Regions from separate parts of the Cytobacillus sp. OWB-43 genome, predicted to be linked through region 1. Evidence: riboswitches for the same ligand, from Rfam matches in the RefSeq annotation. Region 1 holds a riboswitch; each other region holds the start of a gene.
The links. Region 1 has a riboswitch for thiamine pyrophosphate ahead of thiW (energy coupling factor transporter S component ThiW). Riboswitches for the same ligand answer to the same signal wherever they lie in the genome.

Region 1 (6,194 bases):
CTTATTTAAAAGAAATGCAAGCAGGCAACTTTGGTAAAGAAGCTTTTGATGCTGCTGGACAACCAAACACCGCACAAATAGAAGAAAAACAGGCCGACGAAAAAACAAAAGAGCAAGCGCCAACACCGCCGAAAATCACAGCTACAAAAACGAAAACAAAGAAAAAAGAAGCAGCTAAAAAAATCCAACTTCCTGAAGATAAGGTCGCTTTTTCAGCAATTGTGAAGCAATTTGCGCTAAGCTATAACCATTTCACTGAGGACCATGATGAAGTCATTGTGCTCGATGAGGTTGTCATTCATCAAGACGACCCTTTACCAATTGGACTAGCTTGGTGCAGTCACTCTAAAACATTAAAAAAACAAGAATTAGCTATCGGAGACAAACTTTCCTTTAATGGCAAAATCGTCAAAAAGAAATTACCAAAAGCCCAAGACGATGTCGATGAAGAGCATAAAGTAGAAGAAACAGTACCTTATAAAATAAACAATCCTTCAAAAATTGAAAAACAATAGCAAACAGAGTGAGGCCATTCCTCACTCTGTTTTGTTCTACTTTAAGATAAGTAAGTAAGCTCGTAACAGATTGGGTACTGATTCGACAAATAGTTCCTCAGCAATCATTCATGCTTGTAGTTAAAAAACATATTTAACTGCGTATACGTTTTTATCTTACTAGCTTGTTTAAAATGTCTTCCTGTTTTGAATCCTAACCTCTTTACACATCATCGAGTTGTGTGATACTGGTCAAGTTTATTCAAGGTTTACACAAAGAATGAGCGACCGTGATTTCCTAAATACAAGTTTTAGGACGTCCTTTAGACAAAAAAAGCACCTCTACAAAAATATAGAGATGCTTTCGTATCGAATTAGAATTGAGCAGCAGCTTTAGCTACGTTTTGTAATCCTTCTTCAATAATATCTTGTGTACGATCTGGGTATTGGTTATGTCCTTCAATCACTACTTCTGAAGGAGAAGTAATGCCCCAAAGGCTGATAATTGTTTTTACTAAGTTAACTGCCATTTCGCCAGCAGCCATACCTTCTAGTGAATAATCAGAACCTCTAGCATTTAAAAGCATCACTTTCTTGTCGCCAGCAAATCCTACTGGACCTTCAGCAGTATATTTAAACATTTTACCTGCTTGAGCTAAGTAAGAAACATAGCTGATCAATGGAGCTGGTACAGTTGAATTCCAAAGTGGGAATGCGAAAACGATTTTATCAGCATCAAAGAACTGATTTAAATACTTCTCAACTAGCGCCGCACCCTTTTCTTCTGCAGCAGTTAATTCCAACCCTTGGTTCTTTTTAAAAGTACCATTGATTGCATCATTACCATAGTAAGGCATGTTTTCTTCAAAAAGATTCAATTCCGTAATATCATCTGATGGATTTGATTCTTTATATGATTGTAAAAATGCATGATACATTTTTACAGAAATTCCAGCTTCAACTGGACGATCACTTGCGTTTACAAATAGAACTTTTGCCATTATGTGAAGACCTCCGAATGTCGTAATAATTTATTCGAAATACACTAAAATGAAATATCTCGAACCAAAAGTAATTTTAGTATATTAATAGTATCTTGTCAATGGAATAAGTTCTCTTTAACTACACTTATGATATTTTTTAGGTCTAAAGGAATAATTGAAGTAAATCTCGAGCTGACTTTTCTGGATTTTTAGATTTACTAATTGCTGAGACAACAGAAACACCTGCTAACCCTCGATTTTTAAGCATTTTTATGTTTTCTAGTTGAATACCACCAATAGCGACAGCAGGAATATCAATCGCTGCAATGATTTCCTCGAGCATACCTGGTGCTAATAAATCAGCATCTGATTTAGAAGTTGTCGGAAACACCGAACCTATTCCAACATAATTTGCTCCTTGTTCTTGAGCAAGTTTCGCTTCTTCCACATTGGATACAGAGATACCAACTACCATATCATCAGGAACAATCTTTCTAACGACGGCACATGGCAGATCATCTTGTCCAACATGCACACCTGCTGCACCTACCGCTAAAGCGATGTCTACTCTATCATTAATAATCAGTGGAATATCCAATGGCTTTAATATAGATTGTAATATTTTCGCCTTTTCATAAAAGAGTTGACCATCCGCTGTCTTCTCTCTTAATTGAACGATGGTCACACCACCTTTTACACCACTTCGAACAATATCATATAATTCATTGTTTGCTATTTTATCATCTGTGACTAAATATAAACGGTAATCCATTAGTTTTGCCTCACTCCATCTAGCCATATGGCTGCATTCATTGTACTAATCGTATCCATTAGCTTCACTCGAAATGAACCTAACCCTTCACCGGCATGTAAGCTCTTAGCTGCGATTTCCCCTGCTAGACTCATAGTAGCCATACCAATAACAGCCCCGTCAAACCAATTTTCTGAAACAGCAGCAGCAGTTGCTACTAATGAAGCTGTCATGCAGCCAGTTCCTGTTACCTTCGTCAAAAGATAATCTCCATTATCAATCACAACTAATTGCTTCCCATCTGTAATGACATCTTCTTTTCCACTAATAACAATGAGACAGTTTAGGACTTCAGCTGCCTCCTTTGCAAGTGCTTCAGGTGCTATTTCAATTGCCCCTGCATCAACACCACGCGTTTTTGTATTCTTACCAATAAGAGCAGAAACTTCAGAAGCATTGCCGCGAATAATGGACACTTTTATTGTGCTAATTAGCTCTTTTGCCTTATTTGTGCGATAAGTGGTTGCACCAACACCAACTGGATCAAATATTACTGGGACCCCTTTTTTATTGGCAGTTTGTCCAGCTTTAATCATTGCCGCAAACATCGCATCATTAATAGTACCAAAATTAATTACGAGCCCATCTGCCATCATAGCCATTTCTTCTACTTCTAAGAGTTGGGTGGCCATAACAGGTGAACCGCCCATTGCTAGGGTCACATTTGCACAATCATTAATAGTTACTGTATTTGTTAAATGATGAATGAGTGGGGTTTGTTCTTGTAACTGCTGAAAGACTCTCTCAACTGCTTCACTTGAAATCGCCATTATCTTTCCTCCATCTTTGCTTTGTTGTATAACTCATAAAAATGATTTGTCGGACCATGCCCATGACCGAGTGCTAGGCTATGCTCAATCGCTATGGAAATATAATTTTTCGCAGACTGTATGGCCTCAATAAGTTCTTCCCCTTTTGCTAACCCAGCAGCAATGGCAGATGATAGAGTACAACCTGTACCATGGGTGTTTTTTGTCTCTACTCTTCGACCATTAAACCAGTTGAAACTTTGTCCATCCCATAATAAGTCATTCGGTTCTCCTTCTAAATGTCCACCTTTTAATAAGACGGCTTTTGGCCCTAATTCATATAATTTTTTACAAGCTTGCTCCATATCATCAACCGTGCGAATTGTCATACCCGAAAGTACTTCAGCTTCAGGAATGTTTGGCGTAATTACAGTCGCAAGTGGTAACATTTTCGCTTTTAATGCTTCAATAGCTTGTTCCTTTAAAAGATGATGTCCACCTTTTGAAACCATAACAGGATCTAACACAATCACTTTTGGACTATAATGATTTAAACGGTCTGCGACGATTTTTACAGTCTCACTAGATGACAACATCCCGATTTTGACAGCATCAACTTGGATATCATCAAACACAGCTTCTATTTGGTCTTTTATAATATTGATTTCTATATCCTGTACCGAACGTACCTCTACTGTATTTTGAGCGGTAATCGCCGTAATGACGGACATGCCAAACACACCATTGGCGGAAAAAGTTTTAAGATCTGCTTGAATCCCAGCTCCTCCTCCTGAATCAGAACCTGCGATCGTTAATGCTGTTTTCATTGATGTAACCTCCAATAGCTTTATTCTTAATTAATACTCTTAATAAACCATATCCTAAAATTGCTCCAGTAAACGAGCTCACCATAAATGCTGGTAGGAATCCGAAAAGGGTTGCTTCTTGTCCTAAAAGTAATGTACTAATCGGATAAGTCGCTACTGCCCCTATCATTCCTGTTCCAACGACTTCACCTAGTGCTGAGAAGCCAATTTTTTTCGTTTTTTGATAAAGGAACCCTGCAAGTAATGCGCCAATCATACTCCCGGGATAGGCAAAAACACTTCCAGTCCCCATCATATTTCTCAATGTAGATGAAAGAAACGCTTGACTAACGGCATACCATGGTCCAAGAAGTACAGCAGATAATACATTCGCCAAGTGCTGAATCGGAAAAATTTTCGCTATTCCAATCGGAATAAAAATGAGACTACTCGACACAGTAGTGATGGCTGCAATCGTTGCCGTCATCGTCATTTTTTGGATTTTATTCATAGACCTTTCCTCCTTTCGATAAAAATAAAAAAGCCGCTATTTTGAATAAGCGGCTTTGGTCATCATGATATGTATGACGTCACTCGCTTCCCTACGCTAGTATTAACTAGATCAGGTTCAAAGGGTTCATCTCAGCCAAGTATTTGGCACCCCTAGCATTTATTCATATATAAAAAAAATCCTCTACTTCCAAAAGGAAGCGAGGACGACTACATCGACACACTTCCCTCCACTGGTACAAACCAGATCAGGTTCAAAGGGTTTTGAACGGCATTCAATCTCAGCCTCTATGTGAAGGCACCCCCAGTGAAAACTTATAACATATGATGCACTCAATATAACATGAAATGATAGAAATGAAAATAAAAAACATTGGATAGAAACGATGTTGCGACATAAAACGTTATGATATGATATTTTATATAACATTCAGGAGGACAGTCTATGGAAGATAAGAGTATTGTACTTATTGGGTTTATGGGGGTCGGTAAGACATCCATAGGAACGGAATTAGCTAAGAAATTACAGTGGGGTTTAATCGACACGGATGAACGCATTGAACAACAGTTTGGGATGTCAACTTCAAAAATTTTCCTTGATCATGGTGAAGAAATTTTTCGAAAAGCTGAAAGCGAATTGATTGAACAACTATCTGCCGAAGAAAAACAGATTCTTTCATTAGGCGGCGGCGCCTTTTTAAACAGTAAGAACCGCGAAATTTGTTTACAAAACAGTACCGTTGTCCTTATCGAGCTCTCATGGGAAAATTGGCTCGATCGATACCCATTGATTAAAGATACAAGACCGAAATTGAATGGTCTTTCTACTGACGAAATGTATCATCTCTACAAAGAAAGACAAGCTCATTATCAACCATATCATCTAAAAATCAATGTTGACGGGAAAACAGCTGAAGAAGCTGCTGAATTGATTGTTAGTGGGATAGGATAAAGCTTGTGATGATTATGGTTATAGTTCATTAGAATATTTCTTTTACTATCTAAGTAATTCGCATTATCCTAAACGAATTTATGAAAGCCGGGCACTCCCTTGCTCGGCTTTCATTTGTGTTTGGTTCTAAATAAATTGCTGAATAACTCCCTTTTTGTGAGGCGGTTATCTCTGGTTTTCTTTCTGAGTGACTTGCTAAACCCTTTTGCGAGGCGTTCATCTCTGGTTTTCTTTCTGAGTGAATTGCTAAACTTTTTTGCAGGGCACTCATCTCTGATTCTCCTTTTGAGGGACTTGCTAAACCCTTTTGCGGGGCGCTCATCTCTGGTTTTCTTTCTGAGGGACTCGCTAAACCATTTTGCGAGGCGCTCATTTCTGGTTTTCTTTCTGAGGGACTTGCTAATCCCTTTTGCGAGGCGCTCATTTCTGGTTTTCTTTCTGAGTGACTCGCTAATCCCTTTTGCGGGGCGCTCATCTCTAATTCCCCTTCCGAGTGACTTGCTAAACCCTTTTGCGAGGCGCTCATCTCTAGTTTTCTTTCCGAGGGACTTGCTAATCCCTTTTGCGAGGCGCTCATCTCTGGTTTTCTTTCTGAGGGACTTGCTAACCCCTTTTGCGGGGCGCTCATCTCTGATTCTTCTTCCGAGTGACTTGCTAATCCCTTTTGCGGGGCGCTCATCTCTGATTCTCCTTTTGAGTGACTTGCTAAACCCTTTTGCGGGGCGCTCAGTTCTGGTTTTCTTTCTGAGTGACTTGCTAAACCCTTTTGCGGGGCGCTCATCTCTGATTCCCCTTCCGAGTGACTTGCTAAACCCTTTTGCGGGGCGCTCATCTCTGATTCCCCTTCCGAGTGACTTGCTAACCCCCTTTGCGAGGCGCTCATCTCTGA
Region 2 (6,194 bases), on a different contig from region 1:
TTTGTTCCATATGCCGTATCTGTATTTCTTTCAGCTAGCTGTCAGTAATTTTTACGAACCATATGGAAAGTTACCAAAAGAATATTTAAAAATTGCTAGGCTGACAACAAAGCAGTTAGCATGGCTAAATAAGAATGTTGATTCTTTAGCCATGAAGTTAGTTTAAAAAACGTAATCTTTTGTCTTGTCCCTGTCACGTAGACAACATAAAAAGCTGAACATTGAACGTGTGTCGATATTCAATCGGCACACGTTTATTTAGTTTCATATGACTAAATTTAGAATCATCATTACCTAGAGCTTATTCTCCTTCTGTTTAACACTTATTCAGTTTTGAGGTGTCGAAAGATCGATTCTATAATTAGCATAAAAAAACAAGTTGCCCCAGGGTTCATACGAATCGGAGCTAGCTTTACGATTGGTAAAGCTATTTTGCTAAGTGTTATCGCACAATTACGAGCCACTCATGAGCAATTATCTTATCATGTTACAATTGGGAATAGCGAATAAGTAATTGATAGTGGCAGGCACCATAGCAGTAGATATTGGCTTGTGGAAAGGCAAACCAATGCGAAAGAGTTTGTCCAGAACCCCTTTGCAGAAGATTGCTTATTGACCTTCTGTTCACCCACATATGGAAAGGCATTTTCATTCGATAGAGGACTTATATGACCAAGAGTAGGTCACGAAAAAGGCACTTGATTGAATTACATCAAATTAGCGTCAAATCGACGTTCATCAGCTCTACACAAGGAATAAAGAGGAGTGTAAAAAGTAGCTTAGACGCTCCTTATTTTCCGAGGTAACTATAAAAGAGGAGTTGACATACGGCCTGTAGAAGCTGGAAGGCTTTAAGAAGAACATTCCTTCTCTTATGTGTTGATCAAAGGAACGAACTTGAATCACAGTATCCAGTTATTAGTTGATACGTTAAAAAACCGCACTGAGTCTTACGAAAAGAGCAACGATTATTATCAAACCACTTTTTTTGCGATTTAAATAAATGTTTGATTGAATTGTGGGCAAGGAGGCCGGCACAAGCGACCTCCATTTAACTGTATTTCTCTATTTAAAAAGCTGAATAATTGCTCTGGGAACGGCCAAAAACATAGTCTGCTATTGTCATCGTATTTTCAACCTTGTCGAACTTCTCTTCGAATCGATTAAGGTATTTTGTTAAATGATTTGTTACGATTTCTCCTTGAATCGGTTCTACACCATTTTTAAAACGAATGCGAACTGATTTTCCTTTATGAAGATCTTCTGAATCCATGATTTGAAAATGGATATGCGCTTCAGAAGAGTTACCCGAGTTCCCACATTTGCCAAGTAATTGTTTTTGAAGAACTTCTTCTCCTTCTTGGACAATGATACTGTCTTTTTTAAAATGAGCAATCATACTATATTCCTTATGCGCATGCTCTATCACAATATAGTTGCCTGGGGGGTGTTCTTCATCCATCTGCCCTGGAATATTATCATCGAGACCATCAACCACTTTTATTACTTTGCCATTTTGAGGGGCGATAACTTCCTCTGCAAATGCGTAATAACTCTCATTTTTTTCAGGTCTACCATTATATGTAGAGCCATCCTTCACCTTTAATAGATCATACGCGTACCTTTGATGTTCATATACGTAATGGTAATTAATAAATTCATTTGTGCCACCCCAGAAAACAAACCAATCATCCATCACTGGCATAATGTATTCATTCTTTGTATAAATCTTATCTGTTTCTGGAAAGACAAAGTAGGGTTTCAAATAGAGACTGACAATTGTATATTTATCATCGAATCCAACCACAACTGCTTTTGCTTTTGAGTTATCTACCCATACGAACTGACCAATGCCTATGACATCCGTCCGTGACGTAAGATGATAACTACGCACACCTTTATTAAAAGCTGCGCTCATCTCAATAAATGCCGATAATGAAACCATTCCTTGAAACACTTTTGAAGTTGCTTCATAAATTGTTTTAAAATCTTCTCTTAACCAATGATCTATAAACCTATCAGGATCTATTGACCCTACCATACCCTCTACCCCCGTAAGTTTTATTAAGATGAAAAAATTAAACGATTCTCAAGAAATATTTTGCAATTAATAGTAAAGAAACCGCCAATAGTTACTTTAATTTCACTTGAATCTTCTAACTTACCTTTCAAATCCCCTCTTAATGCTAGACCTAAATTTTCATCCTGTAATTCACCATTTACATACAACTTTTCTCCGTTAATCCAATAATTTTCGATTAATATATGATTTCCATGATGGTTTACTTCAAAAACCTTCTTCATATCAATCACTCCTTGATTATTCTACGACTATCTAGGGAATAAGTTTCACAAATAATCTGTTTTTTTACTACCAAAAAAAGATTCTTGAATTCTGATGAAAGTCATAGTATATTCTAACCGAGGATAAATTTAATACTTCCACAAGGGGAGCCTAATATGGCTGAGAGTGAGCGAGTTCGTTCTGACCCTAAGAACCTGTTAGATAATGCTAGCGTAGGGATCGTGGTTTTGGATATGAGCAATACTAGGCATCCATCACCGCCTATGTATTGCTTTTTTTCATGACAAAAAAGTAATACAGGTTTACTCGTTCGCTTCTCTTTTCGGAGAAGGAGGAAAAACATGAAACAAAATAAAACACTTTTTATGGTGGAAATTGCTATATTTGCAGCTTTGGCATTATTACTTGATTTCTTATCAGGCTTACTGATGGGGAGATTTTGGCCACAAGGTGGGTCCATCTCACTTGCTATGGTACCGGTTTTCTTAATGGCCTTTCGTTGGGGTGTTAAAGGCGGCGTCTTAACGGGCTTACTATTAGGAGGACTTCAAATCTTAACAGGAGCTGTTCCTTTTCATTTCGCCTCTTGGATCATTGACTATTTCGTAGCCTTTGCTGTTGTCGGACTCGCAGGCATCTATATGAATAAAGTTGTGCAAAATTATCAAGACGGCCAATTTGCCAAAGCAAACATGTATGTTATTAGTGGCGTTTTCTTAGGAAGTTTCTTACGCTTCTTATGCCATTATTTATCAGGCATTATCCTATTTGGTGCCTATGCTCCGGCAGATCAACCTGTCGCACTTTACTCACTCGTATATAACGGAACATATATGCTACCTACCTTTATCGTATGTGCCTTAGTAGTTGTCATGCTTTACACAACAGCCAATAAGGTCCTTCTGAAAAAAGCATATTAATCATCTAAAGGCTCTGGGGGAACTCAGGGCCTTTTTTTCAAGTCAACGTTTTGGGGGATTTTCGCACGATGAATGAACTGTGGAATCAGGGTGACATGTACATCGGCGTGATATCCATAAGATAACCATGCAAAATGAAAGCGCCAAAAGCAGCTAGACAAACCAACATCTTCTCTTCTATTTTCTCCTTGAGACCGGCAGTTTTCTTTTTGGATTTCTGAGAGGGGGAGTAGACACATCTTTATCCTTACTTTTTTTAGCAGCACTTTTCTTCCGTCAATGTCAATCTAACGATGAACACTCTTGATTATTTATGAATTTGCAACAACTATTATCTACGGTAGTTTAAACCAACATCATCTGTTTTCTTTCTTATGATTTTTGTACGTAAACACAATCGTGCGCAGTTCTCAACCTTCCTCTGCTCTCTTTTGCGCGTATACACGATTTGCGCGCAGTTCTCCGACTTTCCCTGCTCTCTTTTGCGCGTAAACACAATTTGCGCGCAGTTCTCTGACTTCCTCTTTTCTCTTTTGCGCGTATACACGATTTGCGCGCAGTTCTCTGACTTCCCCCTTCTCTCTTTTGCGCGTAAACACAATTTGCGCGCAGTTCCCTGACTTCCTCTTCTCTCTTTTGCGCATAAACACAATTTGCGCGCAGTTCCCTGACTTCCCCTGCTCTCTTTTGCGCGTAAACACAATTTGCGCGCAGTTCCCTGACTTCCTCTTCTCTCTTTTGCGCGTATACACAATTTGCGCGCAGTTCCCTGACTTCCCCCTTCTCTCTTTTGCGCGTATACACAATTTGCGCGCAGTTCCCTGACTTCCTCTTCTCTCTTTTGCGCATAAACACGATTTGCGCGCAGTTCCCTGACTTCCTCTTCTCTCTTTTGCGCGTATACACGATTTGCGCGCAGTTCTCTGACTTCCTCTTTTCTCTTTTGCGCGTATACACGATTTACGCGCAGTTCTCTGACTTCCTCTTTTCTCTTTTGCGCGTAAACATCTTTTGCGTTCAGTCTTAACTATAAACGCTCATTTAAGAATTACCGTATTGATTGGATGAAGCTGACACATATTTAAAAGATACCACCGCCCAAGTTTATATGGAGATTGTATAGCACACACGCCTAGATACTGCTGGCTCTTTCCTCTGTAGTCATGCCACCAGAGGGTCCATGTCATTGAAAATAAGGATATAATTGAACATTCTAATCATTTACATATTTATCCACTCGCATAACTTCTATGCAATAACAAGATATAATCTCTATCTCCATTCAAAAAATTTTATTTTTCGTGAACGAAAGGAGAACACTAATCGTCATAATAGTAAATCCAAAGAAAAGGGGGGCAAGGTTTGGAAGAGAAAAAATGGATTAAAGCAGCGAAAAAAGGCGATAACCAGGCGTTAGCTCACTTATTTAAGGAGAGTTATCCCCTTCTCGTTCATTATTTAATGAAGCTCACCCTTAATCGAGAAGAAGCTGAGGATTTGGCACAAGAGACAATGACAAAAGCGATTGAAAAACTAAATCAATTTCAGGTGAAATCGAAATTCTCCACTTGGCTCATATCCATTGGTACAAAATTATATATCGATCAAAAAAGGCGCCAGAAGCGAGCTGATGCCTTTAAAGCACAACATATGCGGAAATTAAAATGGCAGGCACAGTCACGAAATGAAGATTGGGATTTCTTATTAGCTTCTCTCGGTGAATTAGAAGATGAATTAAGAGTGCCGATTATTTTAAAACATTATTATGGCTATGCGTATGATGAGATTGGCAAAATGCTTGGAATTGCTGAAGGAACAGTAAAATCTAGAGTTCATCGCGGAATTAAAACCATTCGAAAGGAGATGGGTGAAGATGAGAAAGGCCCAGGAACAATGGAAAATCCTATCAAACAAGGATGAAGAAGATTTTTCAAAAGAAATGAAACGTTCTTTTGCACAGTTTGAGGAAAATAACCCCATCTCTACTCCTAGTGAAGATTGGTTTGAAAAAATGGTCATCGCAGAAAAGGATGAAGCTAGCAAAAAATGGCGAAGAGAATTACTCTTATTCAGCGGAATAGCAACACTTATTCTTGTTTTATTTTTTACAACATTAACCCAAATACCAGTTGTCTTTATCACATTACAAGGTCTTACAGTCCTTCTTGTCATCTGTTATACCTTTCTGCAAATCCAAAAACATAGAGAGAAGGTGCGACATGACGAATATTGATTTCTTTTTACTATTCTTAGTAGCAATTATTTTATTATCACAAAGTATCTTTTTATTTACTAATGCAAAGAAAAATGGAATGAATCATTGGTTCTGGGGTATTATCGCCTTAATTCAAGCACCGGTACCACTAATATTCTATTTCATCGTAAGAAACGTTCGTAGAAAAGAGGAGGATGAATTAAATGATTATCGTGACTACTGAAACAATACCAGGTAAAGAAATAAAAGAGTTAAAAGGTTTTGTTAGGGGAAATTCAGTCCAATCGAAACATATTGGAAAAGATATCGTTGCCGGATTACGTACGATTGTCGGTGGAGAAGTCTCGGAATATACAGATATGATGACGGAATCTCGCCAGAAAGCAATCGGTCGAATGGTAGAGCATGCCAAAGAAAAAGGGGCAAATGCGATTATCGGTGTACGTTTAGAAACGTCAGCTATAATGGCAAACGCCAGTGAAATATTGGCTTATGGTACGGCGGTGTATGTGGAGTAAACAAGGGGTTATATATATTTGTTGGCTGTCGATTTCTCGACAGCTTTTTTGTTGAGTACCTTAAACCTATGCAGAACAAGATCTCTTTATTATCAAGAACTAGCCTTTAATATTGTCAATATGGGCTAATTATCCTTTTTTAAGTCGCTCAGTAGTTTTTCTAACCAATAGATATTGCTTTGTATACTTTCATAGAAATAATTACTTAAGAAACGATTATAGCGGTGATCTTTATC
Region 3 (6,194 bases), 200 kb from region 1:
GCTAACACTGTTGCGCCTTTTATAGTGGAACCCATTGAATATTGACTTGTCATATTACCTAAGGCGTAATCCATGACTTCTGTTTCACCAGTTTTTTCATCTTTGACAAATTGTTTGCCAGCCATTGCGAGAACCTCACCTGTTTGTGGGTTCATCGCTGAAACGAAGCCACGATCTAAATAGTAATTACTTCCCCTCAGACTTCGAACATGCTTTTCAATGATTTTTTCTACCTCTTGTTGGAATTCGATATCAGTTGTTAAGACAAGGTCTTTTCCTGCTTGTCCTTCTCTTACCACATCTTGCTTTGTTACTTCACCCGTTTTATCTGTGTAATTTTTCATGATTTTCTTTTGCCCTTGTAAAACAGACTCGTATTGCAATTCTAAATAACTCTTGCCGACACGATCATTGCGACTATAACCTTTAGATTGATAATATTCGAGCATTTCACTAGGCAAGCCCTCTTTTGAACTTGAAACATTTCCAAGTACAGAACTTAATGTTACTTCTCCATCTTCGTCCTTTAAAGCATTATAACGTTCCCAGTCTACCGTTGTATCAATACCAGGTAGTAAATGAAGATTCTCACTAACAAGAGCAAATTCATCTTCATTAACATTTTTGTTCTTAATAAAATGAGGTGTCAACATTCGACTACTTGCCATTTCTCGAAATATCGCTAAAACTTCTAGTTCATCCTTCTTAAAAGCATTCAGTTCTTCTTCTGTTATTCGTTCCCGCGTTCGTTTATATATTTCTTCATCTACTTCTTTTGCTGACATATCACTTGCTTGCAATTCATCTTTTTCTTTATCCGATACTTTTTCTGCTGCTTCATTCGGATACTTTATTATCCAAAAGTCTTGTTTATCTCTTTCCGTAATCGCCTTCAAGTCTTCTTCCGTGTCTTTTTTAATCATTTTCGCTAAAAGCTCTGATGTCTGAATCATTTCTTCTTGAGTTGTAGATTGAGAGCGAGTATAACTTATGGCTAATTGAGGCTTATTCCCTACAACCAGTCTACCTTTACTATCATAGATCTGCCCCCTAGGTGCCGTGCTTGCTACTGGCACCTCCACTTCCCGTTCAATCTCTTTTTTATAATTCTCCCCGTAAACAATTTGAACAATACCTAAGCGGAAGATTAGAATCGAAAAGAGGATAAATACTGCAAAAAACATTAAATTAATCCGAAAAACCATTTTTTTATTTCTTTTCTTTCTTTTCTGCTCTCCCGCCATCATCAACACAACCAATCATCAAAGTATGAATGTTCTTAATTATTACTATATGTAACTATTATATTTCAAAAATATATTATCTATTAAAATTAGATTAATAATATAACCTATCTTACAACAAATATCCAATTTTTTCAATTGTTATGAAGAAATATTTGATAAAAAAAGATCAATTTTACACTTTCAGTAACATTTTCTAAAAAGGACGGTAGATGGTGATCAAATCAGGTATCCACTTGACTGCCTTTTAAGTGATGATTGTTCTTCATTTTTATTAGCTAAATAAAAAAATCGATTGTTAACCAACCGATTTTTTCATTTGACTCATTTGTAGTTTTTGACGATATACTACTGGCTCATATAACATGAATACTCCAATTAACCCAATAATCGCAAAGCTTAAAGGAATATAGAGTCCATATTGATAAGCGGTTGTAAGGTCAAAATTAGCAAAATGGTCCAATACTTTCCCAAAAAGAGCTGGCAGCAACACTGCGCTAAGAAAGCCACCCGTATTGGCGAAACCGGAAATAAGCCCCACTTCCTTTATATGAAAGGACTGTCTAACAACTGTAAAGGTTAGAGCACTCGCACCATTTGCATAGCCTATGATCACGAATAAAAGAATGAATAATAAATACGGTGGCTCTCCACCCAGCAATACTAGTGTGATCCAAGCAGAAACCGACAGCAACTGCACGATAACATACGGTAATTTGACACTGTCAAAAAAAGTAGATAGATAGGTTGTTAATGGCGCTCCGATAATGGCACCAAATAAGCCGTACATAATTACTTCACTTGCACTTGATCTTGATAAACCGTAAATGTCCATACCATAGGGAACAGCCCAAGAGCCAATAAAGCCAATATATGTGCCTACTACACCAAAATGACAAAGGAATGTCGCCCAAGCTTGGCGATTGACTAGTAATCTTCTTATGATGACTAATAACGGTTCATTTGTTTCTTTTTGATTTTTTTCTTCTTCCATTTGAAATTTCTTCTTAGGATATTTTATTAAAACAACATAGAGTCCGATACCGAGGGTGAATATTACGATGCCAACAATTAAAAATGGAAGTCTCCACCCTAATAGAGAAATGGTCGAACTAAAAGGAACTGTTGCCAATAAGAAACCTAAACTTCCTGTCATTCCAGCAAATCCCACTAGCATCGAAAACTCCTGCTGCTTGAACCAAATGCTCAATACAAGAACTAAATTGACCCAAATAGTAGCATCGCCAATTCCACATAATAGCCTAGCAAAGATAAGCATATAACTATTATCTACCGAACTATAGAGGATGGTACCTAGTCCGTTTAGCAGCGTTCCAGCGACTAGAAATACATTTGGACCAAATCTATCAGAGAATAATCCGATGGGAATTTGCAATCCAGCATAAGCAAAAAATTGAATACTCGTTATCAGCCCAATCGTTGCTGCAGTTAAATGAAATTCTTCCATTAATTGATCAGTAATTAAACCAGGTGCTGTTCTTTGACTAACCATAAATAAATAGGCTAAAAGTAAAACACCAAATACAACCCATCTGTACTTACTTTGTTGTTTATTCATTATTTAAACGCCTTCCTCAATTTAACATTCGTCTCTCATTATACGCTTATTGTCTTTATATATATATAGGAAGTTTATATGTCTATGAGGGTGGAGAAGTAGAAGTCATTTCTATTGACTAGATGAGTAGTTGGTGAAGATCTAACTTCTTTTTTAGGAAAATCCGATATGGCAAACTGTCTTAATTGCATAACAAACCTGATATTACAACGATTATAAAGGGTATGATGTTAACAGAATTGAGTTAGTATGAACTAACCTTATTCTGTTAACACTATTCCCGCTTTCATTTATGAAGTTTTATGCATATGTTTTATCACTTAACCACTTTTCTTGGGTATAAGCCATTTCCCAAAAAGCTAACTCATATTGACAGCTAATGGTAAATGCCATTTTCATTTTTTCTTTTTCTGTTTCAGATGCAATTTCAGCAAGCCGATCAAGATGATGAATTTGTTCAAGTACAAGTTTAACAAACCATTCTCCACCGTATGTATCAATCCAGGTACGATAGATTTCTTCTTTTGGTTTTGCCCCTTTAAAGCTCTGCCCAATATCATAATAAATCCAATAACACGGAAGCAAACTAGCGATGACCTCGCCAACTGTGCCTGTCTCTGCTACACGATATAAATGGGATGTATATGCATAGGCAGTAGGAGCGGGTCTAAACTGGTTTAACTCTTCTTCAGAAACTTTTAATACCTCCATAAATTTGTTATGTAACCCTAGTTCAGCTTCATAGGTACCTTGCGCATGCGAGGCCATTCTTGAGGTCATATATAAATTCTCTGCTTTAGAAGCAGCGATTGCTTGCACACGAGCAAAATGTGATAAATAGTAAGAATCTTGTAACACATAAAAGCGGAAACACTCAATTGGTAAATCTCCCTTAGCAATTCCTTTAACGAAAGGGTGTTCAAAATTCGCTTCCCATATATCATGTACTTCTTTCCTTAACGATTGTGTAAACGTTTCTTTTGTTGTCATCATTTCTACCTCTTCTCTTTTTTTATCGAGCATAAAAAATCCAGAAAAGCGAAAAACCACTTCCTATAAGAAAGTGGTTACTGTATACATCATTCATTTAGTTATAGTTATAACGTTAACTAAATTGATATACGCCACTTCCCTACGCTGGTATCAACCAGATCAGGTTCTAAGAGTCTTAAAGTTATTGCACTTTAATCTCAGCCTTTTAAAGGCACCCCTAGTGGATTTATTCAATTATGCTTTCAAAGTTATGTTATCATCTTATCAATAAATGTCAACTGCAAGTTTAGGAATTGAGCAATGTCAAGCTTCTCTTTCAGTAACGATTATGAACAAGTTGGATGAATGCTGTCGTTACCTAAACACTTCAACTGATCTAACACCGCGGCTTAAATTGGCATTGACTCAAGGATGGATAACTCCAAATATTCTCCATGCATTTACACTCTCCACCCTCTTCGCCTAGTGAAGTTTTTCTTTATAATGAAAGCTTACGACTTTTTATCAGCTAAAAAAATGTTTATACTAGAATTATGATTTTGGATAAAGAATGGGTGAATACTACTTGGAAACACATATTTTTTCAAAGGGAGAAGAAATCGCCAACGCGATCGTACACGGAATCGGTGCGCTATTAAGTATTGCGGCTCTCGTCATTTTAACTGTTTTCTCATCCTTATATGGAACAGCTTGGCATATTGTCAGCTTTGTTCTTTTTGGTACAACGATGGTTATTTTATATTTCTCATCAACTTTGCTACATAGTTTACCTGCTGGAAAAGCAAAGGATGTATTTGAGATTCTCGATCATTCTTCCATTTACTTTTTTATTGCTGGAACGTTCACACCGTTTCTATTTATAACAGTTAAAGGAACCTTAGGATGGACCTTATTTGGTCTTGTATGGGGGCTAGCAATTGCTGGAACAGTTTTCAAATGTTTTTTTGTTAAAAAGTTTTTAGTCTTCTCGACATTACTATATGTTTTGATGGGCTGGCTAATTATATTTGCCTGGGAGCCTCTGGTTACACACTTACCTACACAAGGAATGATTTTCCTCATTATCGGTGGCGTTCTATACACTGCTGGTTCAATATTTTATGTATGGAGAGGATTTAAGTACCATCACGCATTGTGGCATGTTTTTGTTCTTGCTGGTTCGATTATGCATTTTTTTGCTGTTCTCTCGCTTTTACCTTGATCAAAATTTACCTCTTTATAAATGATCTGCAGATGGCTACTCTCACCACCTGCAGATTTATTAATATCAGTTTGTAGAGTTTTTATCACATTACTTGTTCTATATTAATAATAAACTACTACTTATAATAACTTCATTACTTCATAGCGAAAGCTCAATTTTTTATACCCTTGTTTACGATACATATCCTTTGGCGTGTCATTGCTGTCGGCTACAAGTATAACCCTATGATTGCTAAATCGCTTCATTACTTCATATTGCAAGCTTGCAGCAATCCCCTTTAATCGGTGAGCTGGTAACACACCTACATTATCAATTTCAGCTGTACACTTATTAAAAAATACTTGTAATGAACCTGCTGGCACACCATGATCATATGCGAGTAACTGTAATGTATCTTTTGCATTATGATGATAGGAATGCATGCTTCTATTAAGGTTCACATATTCCTCACCATAATCTAGATCAAAGTTTCTCTGCAATTGTAGATATTCTCCTAAATTATCATTTGTCACTTCCTCAACCACGATTTCGTTCTTTCTATCTTTATAGATAAATTGAAGAGGGTTAATTTCATATAACTCCTGACACCCGATCGTATAGAATTGTTGATAAAGGTATAATAAAACATCCTCTTGAATCATTTCGTCTGCTGGTAAATAAAACTTCAAATGTTCTTGTTTATGCTCTTTCTGATAGTCTTCCAAATACATTTGTGCCAGTTGAAAATCTTGCAAACTAGGATTTATTTTAAATTGGATAAAGTTTGCATCATATTTAAAATAGAACTGTTTTGTGCCATAGTGATCAAAATTGGCTTTTTCTGCTATTAAATTACCATCATGATGTATATCTCTGAAACTAACCACTGACCATCTCTCCCCTACTTATAGCCCTTAAGTATAACGATTAATTCCTTACGGTAAAAAAATACCTCTATCTATTTTATCATTTTTCACAAATAAAGAAGCCCGAACATTTATGTTCGGGCAACAACACCGCATTATTACAAATACATTTCGATACCGGGTCCAATCGGAATACCGAATAATCCAAAAATGAATAGCATGACTACCCAAATTACTAAGAAAACCATTGAATAAGGAATCATTAAGGAAATAAGCGTGCCTAAACCTGCTTTTTTATCGTATTCTCTCATAAAAGCAAGAACTACAAG
Region 4 (6,194 bases), on a different contig from region 1:
CTTTTAAAAATTGATGTTGATTTACTAAGAGAGAGATATTATGATATTCCGTTTAGTGAAATATCAATTGGCGAGGCAGTTAATGATTTGTTTTCCGTTGCCAATCAACATCATATACATATCCCAACAAACTTAACATTAGTGGGAAAAACATTGTTAACAATGGAAGGTATTGTTGAAAAACTTGACCCTAATATAAGCATATTAAAAATTGCTGAGCCTTTTGGTAGACGATTAATTATTAATAAATATCGACCTGATCATTTGGCGAAAGATTCGCTAGCTCATATCGGGGAGTATTTTGATATTCTAAAGGAAGCGCCGTATAATTTGAAAGATTTGATTGCCCTTATCAAAAAGGGAAAAATCCCGCTCGAACTGAATTTGCCAAACAGTGAAAAATTTCTAACGAGAATTGATCGTATCAGCAACCGGCTAGCATTTAGTATCGTGTTGCTAGCATTTTGCATTATAATGGTGGGTTTAATTATCGGTTCCGCCCTTGGCAGGCAATCATCTCTCCTATGGAATATACCAGCAGTAGAAATCGGCTTCGTCATTGCGATATTAATGTTCTTATTTCTTATATACACCATCATTAGAGCAGGGAGATTCTGACGACTCTCTGCTTTTTGTTTTGGGTAGAATTTTTCTGATTTCACTACACAAGCAATTCATGGTGAGAATATAGTGTAGAGAGGTGAACGGTTTTGTCAATAAACGTTAATGTTGCTTATGGTTAATACAAAAATTCTCATTGGCAGTCCAATTAATCAAGAACCCGATATTTTAAAAGAGTTTCTGCTATCCTTAGCCAATTTAAAAACGGATACAATGGAGATTCATTATCTTTTCATAGATGATAATCAGAATGAAGAATCAAGTAGACTACTACGTCATTTTGCCAAATGGAAGAAAGATGTTGCGATTTTATCCGCAAAAGAAGATAGTATCTATATTCGTACCGACTTTACCCATTTCTGGAATGATGCTCTCATCTGGAAGGTTGCTCGCTTCAAAGATATGCTTATTGAGCAGGCGAAATTTGAAGAATTTGATTATTTGTTTTTAATTGACTCTGATTTGCTTTTACACCCGAATACCCTTCATACACTTATTTCCACGAAAAAAGAAATTGTTTCAGAGGTATTTTGGACGGCTTGGCAAGAGGGGACAATTCCTTATCCGCAGGTGTGGTTAACAGATGAATATACCCACTGGAGACAGGCGGATGAAGGTGCCATAACAGACGAAGAAAAGGCCGTTCAAACCGAGGCTTTTATTCAACAGTTACAAACTCCAGGTGTTTATGAAGTAGGAGGATTAGGTGCGTGCACGCTAATTAGCAGGAAAGCTTTGTTAGCAGGTATTCATTTTAGTAAAATTAAAAATCTCAGTTTTTGGGGAGAAGATCGACATTTTTGTGTGAGAGCTGTGGCATTAGGACTGGATCTACATGTAGACACACATCTGCCAGCTTATCATATTTATCGTTCTTCTGACCTTACAGGCATACCCGCATTTAAAGAAAAATGTCAGTATGCTTATAGCGAACTACCTATTTATCCAGAAAAAGCAGAAAGCCATCAAATTCGCTTATCGATGATTGTGAAGAATGAAGAAGGTCGTTATTTACAAACGATGTTAAAGAAAGTAAAGCCATTTATCGATGAAGCTGTGATTATAGATGATGCTAGTACTGATCAGACTATATCGATTTTCTTGCAAGAACTAAAAGGTATGCCAATTAAATTGGTCAAGAATGCAAGCTCCCAGTTTGCCAATGAAGTGGAACTAAGAAAACAACAGTGGTTAGAAGCAACGAATGGTTTTTTAGGTTGGGTATTAAATCTTGACGCAGATGAATGGTTTGAGGAGAGTTTTATTGATTATATTGATGACTTTGTTAAACAGGATACTATCGACCTGTACTGTTTTAGACTGTATGATATGTGGGATGAAGACCATTATCGTGAAGATGAATACTGGCAAGCACATTTCTTATACCGTCCATTTCTAGCAAGAGTTAGATCAACCTTTCAGCCTGTCTGGAAAGAAACACCACAGCATTGTGGGAGATTTCCAGAAAACATCTTCCAACTTACCCACAGTTTATCCACAATACGAGTCAAGCATTTAGGCTGGGCAAAAGAAAAAGATCGATTAGAAAAATATGAGAGATATAAGCTGCTTGACCCGAATAGCCTCTATGGTAATGAGAAACAATATGAATCGATTCTAGATAAGAATCCCCGTTTAAAACAATGGTGAGAAACATAAAGCAAATGGTCAGTTTCGAAATGAACTTCGATTCATAGCTAGGAAACTATTTGTATGCTAAACTAAAAATAATTAAAAATTGTTGCAGGGGGACTCAGAAAATGAGTTGAGAAGGTTAAAACCTGACCCTTAGAACCTGTTCGTTAAGACGATCGTAGGGAGCATCTTCCAACTATATGCATATGTATGGTAGGCTCTCCATTTTCGGGGAGCCTTTTGTTTTGTTTCCCTGAACATTTTTAATTACATCTATTGAAAAGAGGGAATAGCGTGAGAGAAGAAGTCGTGTTAGTAACAGGAGCAAGTCGTGGATTAGGAGCTGCAATTGCTGAAAAGTTTGGTAAGGAGGGCTACAAAGTAGTCGTTAATTATTTTAATAATAAAGAAAAAGCAGATGCAGTAGTTGAAAAAATCGGACAAGATCGTGCATTTGCTATCCAAGCTGATGTAAGAGATCATCAAGCAGTAAAAGCAATGGTAGCAGACACAATTGCTCATTTTGGTCGCTTGGATATCGTTGTAAATAATGCATTAGTTCAATTTAAATTTGATCCTGTGGCACAGGCGAAAGTAGAGGAATTATCTTGGGCTAGCTATCAAACCCAGTTTGAAGGCGCGATAAAAGCAAGCTTAAATGTTGTTCAATCTGCTCTTCCGGCTCTAAAGGATTCACAGCAAGCCCGTGTGATTGGTATTGGCACGAATCTTTACCAGAACCCAGTCATTGCCTACCATGAATATACAACAGCCAAAGCGGCATTAATTGGCTTTACACGCAATATGGCCAAGGAGCTCGGACAGTATGATATTAATGTGAATATGGTTTCCGGTGGATTATTAGAAACAACGGATGCAAGTGCTGTTACTACCCCTGAGGTATTTGCGATTGTGGCTGATAACTCTGCTATCCGCCGTGTGACAAAACCAGAAGACGTAGCGGAAGCCGTTGTTTTCTTAGCCTCTCCAGGCGCTAGAGCGATTACGGGACAAAATCTAGTCGTTGATCATGGATTGACGATGAACTAAGATAAAAAAGGTCGTCATCTTTGTTTATGGCGGCCTTTTTCAATAAATGGACTTATTTTGTAGGTTGATAAATCAGTAAAGAGCTTATATCAGCAAATGTGAGACTAAGTCGAAGCTAAACTCCAATTTATTCGCAGAAAAGGATATTTTTAAAATAATAACTTAATTTTCTCACTAGTATTTTATTCTACTAGATGTTAAAACGGTCGATTGAACGTTCAATCAGTATTGTTCAATTTTTCCTTGTTTATATCGATAGCCAAACATAGAAGATGCTTGTAGGTGAAACTTCCGCAGTTGCTTGCTCATCGGATCCGATGCTTCCTTAGGCATCTTATCGTTAAATCCAACAACTGTCACTGCACCGAGTAATTGATTCTGGTAGTCTAGCAAAGGGACGGAAGCCGAAGAAATCGATGGAATTAAAGGTTCGGTAGCGAAGGAGATTTTCGATTGTTGAATCATTTGCCATTCTGCGTTATCGATCGCTTCCCCGTCTCCTAGCCAATCTTTTGTCAGTACTGGGTTTAAGAAACTTAAGAAAATCTTCCCTGCGGCAGATGTTGGTGGTAAGCTTCCGCCTAGTTGTGTACCAATATGAAGTGGTTCATTCGAATGACAAATCTTTGTCGTAATAGGTCCGTTGTTTGTCCATAATGAAAACGAAACGGTGCAGGAAGTAAGCGAAGAAAGTTCCTGCATATACGGAGTGATTGCATCGGCAATATCACGACTACCAAAGGCGGCTGTACCATATTGAATCAATTTGCTTCCAAGATAATACAGGTTTGTCCCTTTTTCACGATAGAGCATGTTCAATTGCGTAAGTGTATTTAAATATTTATATAAATTACTTTTCGTAATACCGGTTTCTTCTTGAATGGTTGAGAATTTCATTGGGGTATCTTTTTGATAGATTAATTCGATGATAGAAATGCCTATTTGCAAGGATTGTATCATCGTACTACTTTTTTGTATTTCCATGTATGTAACTCCTCAATATGCTAGTCATGTTGAATCCTAATTTATCAGAAACTACATCAAACAACAACCTTCCTTTAGAGGATTGGTAGGATATCCCTATAAATTCAGTATATATAAGAATAGTAAGTGAGTTGGCGATTATTAACTTGGTCAATGAAGGTGCTCAACTCACGAAAAATAGGGAGCGGTCAAATATATTAATTTAACCTTTTCCATTTTTTTAGCTCTTTTTGAACATAGGATAATGATTGTAGTTTTTCTTTTAGTTCAGCTACAGAGAGACGATAAGTATTATTGGAGTGATATTCTTCTACAGAGTTTGTATCAGTTTCTATTCTGGTATCTCGAGGAATGCGATAGAAGCCTTCAAGATCAATAGCTTTCGCTGCTTCTTCTTTTGTTAGTAAAACTTCATAGAGCTTTTCTCCCGGCCGTGTGCCAATTAATTCTAAAGGAAGGTTAACGTGAAAAAGTTCTTTAATCGCTTGTGCTAAATCTGTAATATAGGCAGCAGGCGATTTTTGTACCATAATATCCCCATTACAAGCATTCTCAAAAGCGTACAATACGAGTTCGACAGCCTCATCTAAACTCATCATAAAACGGGTCATTAAAGGATGCGTAACAGTTAGCGGCTTTCCTTCCTTTACTTGTTCTATGAGTAGCGGAATGATGGACCCCCTTGATGCCATGACATTTCCGTATCTTGTGCCACATATAATGGTACCACGAGCGTTAGCTTGTCTCGATTTAGCGATAAATGTCTTTTCCATTAAAGCTTTAGACATTCCCATTGCATTAATTGGATAGGCTGCTTTGTCCGTTGATAGGCAGACAATTTTCTTTACCCCTGCTTGTATTCCTGCACTTAATACATGATCGGTGCCAAGAATATTCGTTTTCACCGCCTCTAGCGGATGTGACTCACATGAGGGTACTTGTTTTAAGGCTGCTGCATGAAAAATGTAATCAACCCCGTCCACAGCTGGTAATAAAGTACTCATATCCCGAACATCGCCGAGGATATAAGAGATTCTTCCATCTGCATACTGTTTTTGCATGTCATCTTGTTTTTTTTCATCACGAGAAAAGATGCGTATTTCTTTTATTTCACTATGCAAAAAACGTTCTAACACCACATGCCCAAACGAGCCGGTTCCACCTGTAATTAATAGCGTTTTATTTTTAAACATAAGTATGGAACGCACCTTTCTGTCATTTCCCACAATGGGCTTACTTTAATCCAAAATAGTATAAATAATATTCGGAATTTATTCGTGGATAGTTATACCAGTAAGCGATAATTCCTGTTATGTGCACTGAAGGGTTTTGGTCTAAGAGCGCTTGATGAAAATCACAGTCCCCCGCCATATCCGGTCTTTCAGAAAATCTCGCTTCTCCCACACAGCTTCTCTTAATGATCCTAAATTGCCCACACCATTCACGATAATTTTCTTCCGTTGCTTGAAAGAGCTGGCCATCCTTTGTCACCATGCTGTAATAATAAATGTCGTACTCACCATCTATTTTAGCGAGTACTTCACGAATGGTTGGTAAATAAATATCATCGCTATCAATAATGGCAATATAATCTCCAGTTGCGGCTTCGATACAACGATTATACGAATAGCTAGCGCCACGATTTTCCCCATTTTCTAAGATTTTTAGTTGAGGGTACTGTTGTTGATATTCTTTTAACATCACTAATGTTTGATCGGTTGATCCGTCATCACAAACAATGATTTCATCGGCATATTCTTTAGGAATGCTATCAAGCATCGAGCGAACCCATTGTTCACTATTATAAACCGGGGATAAAAAGCTGAATCTCATGACTTTTCCTCACTTTATTATGCATGATTTTGGGGCAGGTGTTATATCGTTTAGTGTATGCGCCTAATTAA

Region 2: it holds a riboswitch for thiamine pyrophosphate, as region 1 does, so the genes downstream of both, thiT (energy-coupled thiamine transporter ThiT) here and thiW (energy coupling factor transporter S component ThiW) in region 1, are expected to answer to the same signal.
Region 3: it holds a riboswitch for thiamine pyrophosphate, as region 1 does, so the genes downstream of both, tenA (thiaminase II) here and thiW (energy coupling factor transporter S component ThiW) in region 1, are expected to answer to the same signal.
Region 4: it holds a riboswitch for thiamine pyrophosphate, as region 1 does, so the genes downstream of both, U9M49_RS17470 (3-oxoacyl-ACP reductase) here and thiW (energy coupling factor transporter S component ThiW) in region 1, are expected to answer to the same signal.

The regions. Positions count from the first base shown of each region.
Region 1 covers NZ_JAYEFF010000001.1:964,898-971,091, forward strand. The annotation lists gene U9M49_RS04760 (hypothetical protein) at 1-515, shown strand, start outside; gene U9M49_RS04765 (FMN-dependent NADH-azoreductase) at 869-1,495, opposite strand; gene thiE (thiamine phosphate synthase) at 1,641-2,249, opposite strand; gene thiM (hydroxyethylthiazole kinase) at 2,249-3,058, opposite strand; gene thiD (bifunctional hydroxymethylpyrimidine kinase/phosphomethylpyrimidine kinase) at 3,058-3,864, opposite strand; gene thiW (energy coupling factor transporter S component ThiW) at 3,833-4,354, opposite strand; TPP riboswitch at 4,426-4,518, opposite strand; TPP riboswitch at 4,562-4,669, opposite strand; gene U9M49_RS04790 (shikimate kinase) at 4,799-5,305, shown strand; gene U9M49_RS04795 (hypothetical protein) at 5,355-6,188, opposite strand.
Region 2 covers NZ_JAYEFF010000005.1:66,565-72,758, reverse strand. The annotation lists gene U9M49_RS17105 (phosphotransferase) at 1-166, shown strand, start outside; gene U9M49_RS17100 (M23 family metallopeptidase) at 1,070-2,041, opposite strand; gene U9M49_RS17095 (hypothetical protein) at 2,065-2,304, opposite strand; TPP riboswitch at 2,438-2,542, shown strand; gene thiT (energy-coupled thiamine transporter ThiT) at 2,647-3,225, shown strand; gene U9M49_RS17085 (hypothetical protein) at 3,636-4,031, opposite strand; gene sigY (RNA polymerase sigma factor SigY) at 4,588-5,145, shown strand; gene U9M49_RS17075 (YxlC family protein) at 5,099-5,458, shown strand; gene U9M49_RS17070 (hypothetical protein) at 5,445-5,663, shown strand; gene U9M49_RS17065 (YbjQ family protein) at 5,644-5,958, shown strand; gene U9M49_RS17060 (PadR family transcriptional regulator) at 6,084-6,194, opposite strand, start outside.
Region 3 covers NZ_JAYEFF010000001.1:1,168,387-1,174,580, forward strand. The annotation lists gene U9M49_RS05695 (peptidoglycan D,D-transpeptidase FtsI family protein) at 1-1,244, opposite strand, end outside; gene U9M49_RS05700 (MFS transporter) at 1,543-2,823, opposite strand; gene tenA (thiaminase II) at 3,124-3,813, opposite strand; TPP riboswitch at 3,936-4,045, opposite strand; gene trhA (PAQR family membrane homeostasis protein TrhA) at 4,382-5,017, shown strand; gene U9M49_RS05715 (GNAT family N-acetyltransferase) at 5,140-5,886, opposite strand; gene U9M49_RS05720 (AbgT family transporter) at 6,024-6,194, opposite strand, start outside.
Region 4 covers NZ_JAYEFF010000005.1:140,359-146,552, forward strand. The annotation lists gene U9M49_RS17460 (ABC1 kinase family protein) at 1-618, shown strand, start outside; gene U9M49_RS17465 (glycosyltransferase) at 736-2,271, shown strand; TPP riboswitch at 2,357-2,458, shown strand; gene U9M49_RS17470 (3-oxoacyl-ACP reductase) at 2,551-3,306, shown strand; gene U9M49_RS17475 (IclR family transcriptional regulator) at 3,529-4,290, opposite strand; gene U9M49_RS17480 (polysaccharide biosynthesis protein) at 4,488-5,483, opposite strand; gene U9M49_RS17485 (glycosyltransferase family 2 protein) at 5,524-6,123, opposite strand.